DNA from 4 places in the Shewanella japonica genome. Region 1 is predicted to be linked to each of the others. Evidence: predicted binding sites of a transcription regulator. Region 1 holds the regulator's gene; each other region holds the start of a gene.
What was found. The regulator sigma-54, encoded in region 1, starts transcription at its own class of promoters, with help from an activator protein. The targets are predictions, from matches to a motif close to GTTGGCACGNNNNTNGNNT.

Region 1 (3,198 bases):
ACGAAGCGCCGTTAGAAAATAATGATTCGCTTGATAACCCAGATGCTGATACGACTGACAATGTACCTAGCAATGTAACTGAGAATCAAACAGTGACTCCTGAGGCAAATGCTGTTGAAACTAACACTGACGCCCTCCTTGAATCAGTCACCCCTCAAGAATCTGATATTCAAAACTCAACCAATGCAGACATAACGACCCCTGCGGCAGAGCAAAAGCAATAATGACACAAATTACCTTAACAGCTGAGAACTTAGCAAAAAGCTATAAAAGCCGCCAAGTTGTCAAAAACGTTAGCCTAACCGTTAAAACGGGTCAGATTGTTGGTCTTTTAGGGCCAAATGGTGCAGGTAAAACCACAACCTTTTATATGGTTGTTGGCTTAGTCAAAAGCGATAAAGGTCGTATTTTGATTGATTCTGACGACTTGACTGCAGACCCAATGCATTTACGTGCTCGTAAAGGTATTGGTTACTTACCTCAAGAAGCCAGTATTTTTAGAAAACTCACTGTGCACGATAACATCATGGCGGTGCTGCAAACCCGTAAAACCTTATCGAGTGAGCAACGAATCGAAGAGTTAGAGCACTTATTAGAAGAGTTCAATATTACCCATATTCGTGACAGCCAAGGTATGGCTCTATCAGGTGGTGAACGTCGACGTGTAGAAATAGCACGCGCTTTAGCCGCCAATCCTAAGTTTATTTTATTAGATGAACCATTTGCGGGTGTTGATCCTATCTCAGTGATAGATATTAAGAAAATTATTCAACAACTAAAAAATCGTGGTCTTGGAGTATTGATTACTGACCATAATGTCCGTGAAACACTTGATGTATGTGAGCGTGCGTATATTGTCAGCCACGGAGATTTAATTGCTGAAGGTACGCCTGCTGAGATCTTAGACAATCAGCAAGTCAGGTCAGTATACTTAGGTGAGCAATTCAAGCTATAGTTAGCATTCTTTAGTGTACAAGCATGGCATTTTCGCGGCCAACCAGTCCCACTTTTTAGCGTTATACACTAGACTCAAAACTTAACGCTAATTTTTGGCAAAGTAGAACCCAAGTTCGGTTAAAGTCTAGCTAACACTTACAAAGGTGCTAGACCCATAACATTGTAGTCGCGATGATGAAATTCAATTAGGGATAAGCGGTAAATGAAAGCCTCACTCCAACTTAAAATGGGTCAACACCTGACAATGACCCCGCAGTTGCAACAAGCCATTCGCTTATTGCAACTTTCCTCTTTGGAGCTACAGCAAGAAATTCAGCAAGCACTTGACTCAAATCCTCTTCTTGAGCTTGAGGATGAGTTTGCCAAAGCAAAAGAACCAGTCAAAGACAATGCTCAGCAAACTGACACCGATTTTAGCGATAACAGCCAAGTCAGCGTAGAAAAAGACACCTCATCAGTCGATACAACAGAGTCACTTACGAAAGAGTCCATGCCTGAAGACTTACCAATGGATACCACTTGGGATGAAGTCTACACCGCCTCTCCTAACTCAGGTTCTGGCGCTGTAAGCCGTGATGACGATATGCCATTTCAAGGTGAAACGACTGAAGGTTTATACGAACATTTAGAATGGCAAAAAAACTTAACCCCATTTTCTGAAAATGACCTCGCCATTGCGACAGCCATCATCGACGCAATTGATGATAGAGGTTACTTAACCCAATCAACAGAAGATATTCTCGATGCACTCGGTCTTGAGGATATTGAACTTGATGAGGTTGAAGCCGTATTAAAGCGTGTACAACATTTTGATCCAGTGGGCGTCGCTGCAAGAAATTTAAGCGAATGTTTGATGATTCAATTGGGACAATACCCAAGCGAAATCCCTTGCATAGAAAATGTAAAATTACTGATATCTGAACACCTAGATTTAATAGCAGGTCGTGATTTCAGATTACTAATGCGTAAAACCAAGCTTAAAGAAGATGATTTACGCGAAGCGATTCAATTTATCCAAACACTGAACCCTCGCCCAGGGTTACAAATTACTCCAATCAAAGATGAGTACGTCATCCCAGATGTCACAGTGTTTAAAAAGAATGGCCGTTGGGTCGTAGAATTAAACCCAGATAATATGCCTAAAATAGGCGTAAATCAGCAATATGCCGCCATGGCAAAAGGCTCAGCCAATCAAGCTGACAGCCAATTCATTCGCGGTCACTTACAAGAAGCCAAATGGTTTATTAAAAGTATTGAAAGCCGCAATGAAACCCTGTTAAAAGTGGCAAATTGTATTGTTCAATTCCAGCAAGGTTTCTTTGAGTTCGGCGAAGAAGCCATGAAGCCTATGGTTTTAAATGATATTGCCGAAGCGGTAGAGATGCATGAATCGACCATCTCACGGGTTACAACTCAAAAATATATGCACACCCCTCGCGGCCTTTTTGAACTAAAATACTTCTTCTCTAGCCACGTAAGTACCGATGATGGCGGAGAGTGTTCATCTACAGCAATCAGAGCCTTTATCAAAAAGCTGGTCGCTGCAGAAAACCAGAAAAAGCCACTTAGCGATAGTAAAATGGCGACGCTACTGGCTGAACAAGGGATCAATGTTGCTCGGCGTACGATCGCCAAATATCGTGAAGCAATGCTCATCCCTCCCTCAAACCAACGCAAAAGCTTATAAGCCTTTGTTATTGGAGGATGATCTATGCAAATTAACCTGACTGGACACCATATCGAAATTACTCAATCTTTACGTGAGTATGTGCAAACTAAGTTTTCAAAGCTTGAACGTCACTTCGAACAGATCAATAATGTTCACGTTGTGCTCAATGTACAAAAGTTACAACAGATTGCCGAAGCTAAATTGCACCTCAAAGGAGGTGAAGTTTTTGCCGTATCTCAAAACGCAGATATGTATGTCGCAATTGACGCCCTGATAGACAAATTAGACCGTCAGGTAATTAAACACAAAGAGAAGTTAATTAAACACTAACGATGGAACTTCGCACCATCCTGCAGCCGGCGTGCACTACCTGTGCCACTCCGGGCAGTAAGAAAAAGGTACTGGAACTTATCAGCAATTTAATGGCTGACCAGTACCCTACTCTATCTTCACAAGCTATTTTCGAAAGTTTAATAGCACGTGAAAAAATGGGTAGCACAGGTATCGGCAATGGCATTGCGATTCCACATGGGCGTTTAGACGACATTGAATCGCCGATCGCTATTTTGATC
Region 2 (3,198 bases), 800 kb from region 1:
AGGAGCTAATCGGCTTCTTACTAAATATTGCTTGTTGTCACCTAATACAATGCCGCTGTGCTGTTCTAAAAAGAGCTTAAACTGATTATATTCTGCTTCAGCGAGTGATTTATTCGTCACATTTACATCCTATTATAAGAAATGACACTAGCGTCACTTCAGAGTGAACAGGTTACTTTTATTAACTTATCACGACTATCGACAAGCACAACGTATTGCTCACAATAACTGTCTGACTATCTATTTAATCATAGTCAGACTTATCAATATTGCTTATAAAATTAGGTGTTTATTTACAGCAGATGCTAATTCATCTGGATTAAACTTGGCGATAAAGTCATTGGCACCCACTTTCTCAACCATTGCTTGGTTAAATACACCACTAAGAGATGTATGAAGTACCACTTTAATGTCTTTCAACTTAGGATCGTCTCTAATTTCAGCCGTTAAGGTGTAACCATCCATTTCTGGCATTTCGATATCCGAAATAATCAAAGGAATTTCGTCAGCAACATTATCCATCTCAGTCGCAATCGCTTTAAGCTTTTCTAGCGCATCTTTACCATCAATGGCGGTATCAATTTGCAAATTAAGCGACTCAAGCGAACGAATAATTTGTTTACGCGCCACTGCAGAATCATCAATGACCATGATGTGATAATGCTGGTCACGATCAATGGTTAACGCTTCATTAGCTTCTTCACTGATTTCAGTCTTAACAGGTGATATCTCGTCTAAGATTTTTTCAACATCTAAAATCTCAACCAATTCACCTTCGATTTCAGTTACCGCAGTTAAATAAGAGTTACGCCCAGCCCCTTGTGGTGGTGGCATAATCGATTCCCAGTTCATATTGATAATACGTTCAACTGAACTGACTAGGAACCCTTGAATGCTTCGGTTGTATTCAGCAATGATAATAAAACAATTCTCTGTCGATGTAAGAGGACGCCCACCTGTTGCAGCACTCAAATCAATCACAGAGATGGTTGAACCACGGATATGGGCAATACCTTTAATCAGCGGACTCAAACGAGGTAATGTCGTTAACGGAGGACATTGCAGCACCTCTTTTACTTTAAATACGTTAATGCCAAAACGCTGACGTCCATTCAACTTAAATAGTAACAACTCTAATCTGTTTTGACCTACAAGCTGCGTACGTTTATTAACTGACTCAAGAATACTCGACATAACCCTGCCTTGTTTTATTTATACTGCCCCTAAGGACTTTATTACTTATGACTTAAAGCGACCATAAGCCATATTTGTCAAATTGTAGCATACGCTGCAATTATTTATGTCGCGATGACTATCGCATTTAGGTAATAGGCATACTTATTGCTTATTTAAACCGTATCGGTGTTTACAAGCGAAAAAAGTCAAACTTATGACTCTTTATTTACCCGATAACCATTTATCCAAAATCAAAGCGTTGTTAGCTTAACTTAAAAGTATAGAGGTATTCTGGCCACCACCGCTAGAAACAAGATATGAAGAAAAACACATTACTGTTATTGCTCATTCTTTGCATTCATTTACCGGTTTTTGCCAGTGAACAAAGCACTATTACCTATACTTTATCGACCATCACCGAGCTAGCTAAAGAGACAGTTGCAAAAAAAATTGCAACCAGTCCAAATGCTAACCCCAATGCGAAAGTGAATATCATTCCCCAAAGCTTAGAAGGAAGGTTAACGCCACCCGCTTGTTACCCTCCTCTTTCTGTTGCTATGGCAAGCGACCGACCGATTAATCGAACCAATACCGTTAAAATTAGCTGCATCAGCCCAGACTACGATTACCCTTGGCAAATGTATTTATCGGTTAAAGTCGAAGTCATGTATCCCGTCGTCACCGCAATTGGCATCATTGAAAAAGGTGAACTCATCACTCCTGAAGCCATCGAAATTAATTACGTTGACCAACACAGTATCCGAGGACAGTTTTTCTCAGACACAAGCAACATAATCGGCACCCGCTCTAAAAGACGTGTCGCAGCTAAAGCCCCATTGCTGAATAATAACCTATGTTTTGTCTGTAAGGGGGATTCGGTATCCATTTACGCAAAAACAAATAGCTTTGAAATAAAAACAGCTGGTGAAGCACTAAGAGATGGCAATATAGGCGATGCAATAAGAGTCAGAAATGCCAACTCAAACAGACGATTAGATGTCATTGTCACCGGAGTTGGCGAAGTTGAAGTTAGGATGTAAAATATTCCTAAAGTTTTTTCCAACAAGGTCGATAGCCTGTTAGGAAAACCATAAATTACGCTGGAGCCTAAAATGGCAATTGATATTAACAATCTTAAAACAGCATCACACACTCAGTTGCGTACTAATCGTGACTCAGGTGCTGCCCCAAAAGCTGCCGAGTCAGCTGGGCAACAGGCTGCACCTATTAAAAGTGATTCGGTCAGCATTACCTCGCAAGCACAGCAGCTGCAAGGAGCCCAAACTAACATGGCATCTTTACCTGAAATTGATCAAAGCAAAGTTGATGCAATAAAGTCAGCCATTTCAGAGGGACGTTATAAAGTCGACCCTGAAAAATTAGCGGCGAATATTGCAAGCTTTGAAGCTGACATGAGCGGACTAAATTTCGACCAAGAGTAGCGTCATACCTGCTCTTGGATAAACAATCATCATCGCATTACGCCTTGTCGTTATGATGTGGGTTTTTATAAAGAGTAAATTATGAATGAATTACTACAGCTGTTATCTTTTCAGCACGGCACTTTGTCGTCGCTGAAAAAACTTGTATCTGCAGAAAAGCAGGCCTTAGCAGATCAAGATGCCGACACCTTGTTAGCACTTGCACGCGAAAAAGTGGAGTGTTTGAATACGCTTCAACAAAATGATGAGAAATTAGCTAATCATCCTGATAAATCTTTGCTCAATTCAGAGCCTAAACTCATTGAGAAAGTCGCTGAAGCTAAAACCATTCTCGAAGAGTGTAAAGACATCAATAATCAAAATGCTAGCTTAATCGAACTGAATATTGCGAGCTTAAATCGCTTTTCTCAAGCCATGCAAATGAGTAGAAATGCCACCAGTTTAACTTATAACGACAAAGGCCGAACGTCGACAATTTCATCTTTGGGCCAAAACCTCAAAGCCTAAGTTAAGCTAATATCGATTTAAGCCATGTAGACAGTTCATCCTAGGTCAACTGCAATCTCTCCAATGGCAAAAC
Region 3 (3,198 bases), 990 kb from region 1:
CGATGTAGCCATTGTTTTTAGTGAATGGGTCGATGATTGAATTGATACGATCAATGTAACCACCGTCAGCGGTAAACATTTCCTTGATCGCCTCTGAGTCACTGCTAATGGTTTGAGAGAGCTTTTCATCGTCGACAGACAGCTTGCCATCACGACCCATTTCGATGCCGATATCAGAGAGGCGCATGCCATTGGGGGCTTCATCGAAAATGGCATTACGAACACTGTTCTGCAGCATACGCAGGCTTGAATCGCCTTTTAAAATACCGATCTGATCTTCGCCGACTGATGAGTTTTCATCATCATCATCGTCTTCATCGTCATCATCTTTGTCTTTGTCGCCATTAATATCATCTAAAACCGAGCTCCCCATTGAGCGGGTGAGTTGGTTTAGTTGCGTCATTAATTCATTGAAAGAATCAACAAAATCATTAACGGCTTTTTCGGTGCCTTCGGTATCGTTACCAATGGTAATCGTGGCGCTTTCACCGACGTTATGGGCTTTTTTCAGCTCGATATTGACGCCATCAATGACGTTATCGAGGTAATTGCTGCTACTGGTGATATCAATGCCATTAAGGGTAAACTCGGCATCTTGGGCTTTAATTCTTTCTTGAGTGCCCCAGTCTGTGCCATTCATCTCCATGGTGACTGTGCAGTCTTTTCCGGTTTCATCCGATGTCAGCATCAATTCAACTTGACCACCTGTTCTGACTAAAGAAGCTGTGACACCAGGGTTGTCAGGATGCTTGTTGATTGCATCACGTAAGTCACTTACCGTTGCGTTACCTGAAGCGTTAAGCTCGGCCATATCAATGTCGATGCTATTGCCACCGACATCGATGCTGACCACACCAGTGGTTGGTAGAATTTCATCTTCACTTGTGAAGGATTTAGTGATTTGATGCGCTTGAGCCAGTTGCTTAACATATAAATCGTAAACGCCAGCAGGTGCATCACTGTCTACTGTGATGGTGGCACTGTCATCGCTAATTTCAGACGTTTTACCTTCGAAGGCATCACCGTTTAAGTTTTCCAGATTACTGGTCATCTTGTTTAAGGTGCGTTCTAAAATTTTATAAGCATCAATTTGTGCTTTGCTGTTATCTAAGTTGTTTTTAAATAAAGCATCTTTACTCATTCGTTCTGCAGCAACTAATTGCTCGGCAAATGAGGCGGCACTCATACCTGAAATCATGGCAACTCCTATTGGCTAACTAGCTTAAATGGCAATCTTTATGCCAATGACTAAGCTGTTGTTTGGTAATCTTTTATTGTTTGCTTGTCGGCTAGGTGACTTCCGTTTTATTGAGCCGGGTGGAAGCTGGGCTTCCGTTAGTTTGTCTATTATTTACAATTATGTTTAACAGTGGTTCAAAGCGACCATAAATCGTTGCAACTGAATTTAAGTTACTGATTATTATCGTTGATAGTAAACTGCAGACTGCAACTTATGCTGGGAGGGCGTTAAAGATAAAAAAGAAGTTGAATTGTAAGAGTTCTTTTAAATAGGTTGCTGAAGATACTTCACTTATCCCTACTCATGGTCGCCTTTTCATATATAGATCCGTTTTAAAAGGCTAACAATCGTGAAACAATCCATAGTTAAACCCAATTTTGTCAAAAACTTTAATTGCATTGGAGCGAGTTGCGAAGACAGCTGCTGCTTTGGTTGGAATATTCAGATAAACAAAGCAAATTACAAAAAAGTGATTAAACATCCAGAGTTAAAAGACTTAGCTGTTGTGGCGCTGAAGAAAGTCAAAAAAAGTGAGCATCATTGGGCGCAAGCAATTTTAGATAAACAAGGCGGGTGCCAATTTCTTGATGAAAATAGCTTATGCCAAATACATGCAAAAGCGGGTGAGCAGTACTTGAGTACAACCTGCCAAACATATCCTAGATTGAGTCGAGGTTGCGATGGTAACCGTTATGAAAGTCTTACTTTATCTTGTCCTGAAGCTGTACGTATGGTGCTGTTTAAGGATGATGCGTTTATATTTGAAACAACAACATACCAAAGTAAGCAGTTGACTAAAGCGACCCCGTTGTGGGCTCGTATTACGTACGACTGCAGCCTACAATTGTTGCTCAAACCTGGAATGCCACTTGAGTTAAGTTTACTTGCTATCGGCGTTCTGATGAATACGGCTGAATCAGCAATGAAGCATCAAGCTCCAAGTGAAAATATTGAAAATATGTACCATCAATTGGATGCTTTGTCGGACTCTGGCGCTCTTAAACAGCATTTCGATGGCTTTGATAGTGATAATAAGCAGCATAAATTACATGCGTTTAGTTCCATTCATCTATGGCTGAATACCAATAGCGTAAGGCGTGGTCGAGAGCGGTTCGAACAAATCAACCTTGCTATTAAAAGCTTAGCTGATGAAGAAAAGCGGTTCTGTTTTGATAAAATTGATGGTATTTGGCAGCAACAAGTTTTACCTCTTTTGGCACAGTATCCGACATTATTTCAACGCTATGGTTTTTATTATCTTTATCAAATGAACTTTCCGGTTATTGATAAGCTTTCGCCTTCTGAAGCGTATCGATTGATGATGGCTGACTTTTTTATGCTTAGAATTTACTTAACTGCGATGGTGAATTATCGAGGTGAACTTACAGAAGCTGATTTAGTGATGTGTTTTCAGGTGTACCATACTCAACGCCAGCATAAGCAAAATTTTAGTCGGTACATTATTAACTTATTGAATGAGTGTGGTTTTGTAGATGTTCCCTCTATAGTTTCATTATTAGCTGCTCAGAAATAATTGAGGGTATTTTTAAATGTAAGGTTTGATATTAATTAAATCAGCAAAACAATAAAAACACAAAAGGGCCATTTGGCCCTTTTAGTGTCATTGGGTTTGATTAGCGTAATAGACCCATAACTAACCCAGTGTTTTGGTTAGCGTTCGAAAGTACAGTAGTACCTGCTTGAACTAATAACTGGTTTTTAGTCATGTTAGCTGATTCAACTGCGAAATCTGCATCCATGATTCGGCCTGCTGCAGCTTTAGTGTTTTCAGTAACGTTAGTTAGGTTTGAATCCGTGTGACCTAAACGATTAATGTTAGCACCTAATGTTGAGTGCTCTACACCTACTGCATCGATAAACTTATCAACTTCAGTGATTGCTTTAGTTGCTCCACCTGCGGCAGAGATATCCTCAGTCACACCTGCTAGATTAGCTTT
Region 4 (3,198 bases), 820 kb from region 1:
TTCTAGTGATGCGATTTTAGCTAATGGCAATGCATTAAGTTCAGCGATTAACAATTTAGTGATGAACAGCTTAGAAGCCAATGCAACTGAAGTACGTATCATAACCAGTTCAACCGATCATCGTCTGAATATTGATGTGATTGATAATGGTAAAGGGCTAGCTGCTGATATGCAGCAACAAATACTTGAGCCCTTTTTTACCACAAAAAGCCAAGGTACAGGACTTGGGCTTGCTGTAGTGCAAACCGTTGTGAGAAACCATAACGGCACGGTGCAGGTGTCATCGCAACCCGATAAAGGTTGCCTTATCAGGCTTTCATTCCCAGTGCATAATGTTGATGAACAAGTCAACGCTAAGGCAAGTTTAACTCAAACGGAGACTTCTCATGGGTGAAGCAAAATTACTACTCGTTGAGGATGATGCATCGTTAAGAGAAGCATTACTGGATACATTAATGTTAGCTCATTACGATTGTGTTGATGTTGGTTCAGCCGAAGAAGCCATCATAGCGTTAAAATCTAATGATTTTGATCTGGTTATCAGTGATGTTCAGATGGATGGCATTGGTGGCATCGGCTTATTAAATTACCTCCAGCAAAATAATAATAAGATTCCAGTATTATTAATGACAGCTTACGCCACCATTGATAATGCGGTAAGTGCCATTAAGTTAGGCGCGGTGGATTATTTGGCGAAGCCATTTGCGCCAGAGGTGCTGCTCAATCAAGTGTCACGCTACTTGCCGTTAAAACAAAACCTCGATCAACCTGTTGTGGCTGATGACAAAAGTTTGGCATTACTGTCAATTGCACAACGAGTCGCAAGTTCCGATGCATCAGTGATGATTATGGGGCCGAGCGGTTCAGGTAAAGAAGTGCTTGCACGATACATTCATCAAAACAGTGTCAGAGCAGATGAGCCTTTTATTGCCATTAACTGCGCCGCTATACCTGAGAATATGCTTGAAGCAACCCTATTTGGTTATGAAAAAGGCGCCTTTACTGGCGCTTATCAGGCGTGTCCTGGTAAATTTGAGCAGGCACAAGGCGGGACGATTTTATTAGATGAAATCTCTGAAATGGAGCTTGGTCTGCAAGCTAAACTTTTACGTGTGCTGCAAGAAAGGGAAGTAGAGCGCCTTGGTGGTCGTAAAACGATATCGCTAAACGTTCGAGTGTTAGCAACTTCCAACCGTGATTTGAAAGAAATGGCATCTTCAGGAGCCTTTAGAGAAGACTTATATTATCGCATTAATGTGTTTCCGCTTACTTGGCCTGCATTAAATCAGCGACCTGCTGATATTTTACCGCTTGCTCGTCACTTGATAGTGAAACATGCAAAACTTGCGAATATTTCACCTGTACCCACAATCGATGATGTGGCTTGTAGAAGGCTGCTGACTTATCGCTGGCCTGGTAATGTGCGAGAGCTTGATAATGTCATTCAACGAGCGCTGATATTGTATACAGGTGAAGAGGTGACAAGCAATGATATTGTGCTTGATAGTGCCGAAGTGCCGCTACAGCCTACTGAGCAACAAGCTAAACCGAGCACAGAAACAGATGGCTTAGGCGGAGAATTAAAAGCCCAAGAACATGTGATTATTTTGGAAACATTAAATCAGTGTAATGGCAGTCGCAAAGCGGTAGCTGAAAAGCTGGGAATTAGCGCAAGAACCTTACGATATAAAATGGCGAAAATGCGCGATATGGGCATTCAAGTGCCGGCTTAATTTTCTCCTGTTAACATTTTTATTGTTAACTTCAGCCAGAAAACCTAGCACTTTCGCTAGGTTTTCTTATCTACAATGACAATTGCTGCGCATACATTGAGCAAACGCACTGCTTTTTACCCCCAATATCTATTGTTAATAGGCATTTTTATATTATTGGCATCCTAATTGCTAAATCTATTGTAACTGGTTTTTAGTCGTCAAATATCCGACGAATAGGAGTTTACAATGCAGGTTAGCGGAAATCCTTTTTTACAAGAAATGCAATCACTTCGTGGTGAAATTTCACCTAATCTTCGTTCTCCAATTCAACCGGATATGACTCAGAAGGTGGGTAATACATCAGGGGCTGATTTTGGAGGGTTACTTTCTCAAGCCGTAGGAAGTGTTACTGCTTTACAAAAAAATTCCGCCAACCTAGCGACACGTTTAGAAATGGGAGATTCGACAGTCACGCTGTCAGATACCGTAATAGCTCGTGAAAAGTCAGGTGTGGCATTTGAAGCAACTGTGCAAGTAAGAAACAAGCTTGTTGAAGCTTATAAAGAAATTATGAGCATGCCTGTTTAGGCTCTTATCAGATTAGAAAGTAGGTAATTATTGTGAGCACAGATCTCGTATTAGATTCAGATACCGTTGATAGCACAGGGATTCAGCAAGAGAACAAATCTGGCTTAATGAGTTCATTTGGCAGTGCTGATTTCATGCGTCAAATCACCATGATATTAGCGTTGGCAGTCTGTTTGGTGCTGGCGGTTTTCATGATGATTTGGGCGCAAGAGCCTGAGTTTAGACCTCTAGGTCAGATGGAAACCAATGAAATGATCCAGGTTCTGGACGTTCTCGATAAAAATAAAATTGCCTATAAAATTTCTGGTGATGTAGTCAGTATTCCAGAAGATAAGTATCAAGATGTAAAATTACTATTAGGCCGTGCAGGTGTTGAAACCTCAAGCCAACCAACTGATTATTTGAGTAAAGATAGTGGCTTTGGTGTGAGTCAACGCATGGAGCAGGCGAGATTAAAACAAAGCCAAGAAGTCAATTTAGCTCGTGCAATTGAAGAGCTTAAAAGTGTTACTCGTGCCAAAGTGATTCTAGCGTTACCAAAAGAAAATGTATTTGCCAGAAACAAATCTAAACCTAGCGCAACCGTAGTCGTTAACGTGCGCCGTGGCAGCTTAGGCCAAGAAGAAATTGATTCCATTGTTGATATTGTCGCTTCTGCTGTTCAGGGTTTGGAGCCTACTCGAGTCACAGTGACTGACTCTAATGGCCGTTTACTTAACTCTGGAAGCCAAGATGGCGCTTCAGCAAGAGCTCGCCGTGAACAAGAGTTAGTTCAACAAAAAGAATCTGAATACCGTAATAAAGTTGATTCTATTTTAATGCCGATTTTAGGCCCTGAAAACTTTACCTCGCAAGTGGATGTCAATATGGACTTCACTGCCGTTGAGCAAACAGC

Region 2: a site for sigma-54 is predicted at 1,329-1,347, ahead of flgA (flagellar basal body P-ring formation chaperone FlgA). Genes of this name have one in related genera too.
Region 3: a site for sigma-54 is predicted at 1,228-1,246, ahead of fliD (flagellar filament capping protein FliD). Genes of this name have one in related genera too.
Region 4: a site for sigma-54 is predicted at 1,889-1,907, ahead of fliE (flagellar hook-basal body complex protein FliE). Genes of this name have one in related genera too.

Annotation. Positions count from the first base shown of each region.
Region 1 covers NZ_CP020472.1:4,297,560-4,300,757, forward strand. Annotated here, with positions in the region: partial or broken gene lptA (lipopolysaccharide transport periplasmic protein LptA) at 1-29, shown strand, start outside; gene lptB (LPS export ABC transporter ATP-binding protein) at 224-955, shown strand; gene SJ2017_RS18450 (RNA polymerase factor sigma-54) at 1,160-2,644, shown strand; gene hpf (ribosome hibernation promoting factor) at 2,669-2,956, shown strand; gene ptsN (PTS IIA-like nitrogen regulatory protein PtsN) at 2,959-3,198, shown strand, end outside.
Region 2 covers NZ_CP020472.1:3,495,585-3,498,782, forward strand. Annotated here, with positions in the region: gene SJ2017_RS15060 (CheR family methyltransferase) at 1-120, opposite strand, end outside; gene SJ2017_RS15065 (chemotaxis protein CheV) at 274-1,194, opposite strand; gene flgA (flagellar basal body P-ring formation chaperone FlgA) at 1,494-2,216, shown strand; gene flgM (flagellar biosynthesis anti-sigma factor FlgM) at 2,289-2,618, shown strand; gene SJ2017_RS15080 (flagella synthesis protein FlgN) at 2,700-3,125, shown strand.
Region 3 covers NZ_CP020472.1:314,451-317,648, forward strand. Annotated here, with positions in the region: gene fliD (flagellar filament capping protein FliD) at 1-1,198, opposite strand, end outside; gene fliB (flagellin lysine-N-methylase) at 1,590-2,774, shown strand; gene SJ2017_RS01385 (flagellin N-terminal helical domain-containing protein) at 2,875-3,198, opposite strand, start outside.
Region 4 covers NZ_CP020472.1:3,473,135-3,476,332, reverse strand. Annotated here, with positions in the region: gene SJ2017_RS14965 (sensor histidine kinase) at 1-394, shown strand, start outside; gene SJ2017_RS14960 (sigma-54-dependent transcriptional regulator) at 387-1,733, shown strand; gene fliE (flagellar hook-basal body complex protein FliE) at 1,962-2,303, shown strand; gene fliF (flagellar basal-body MS-ring/collar protein FliF) at 2,411-3,198, shown strand, end outside.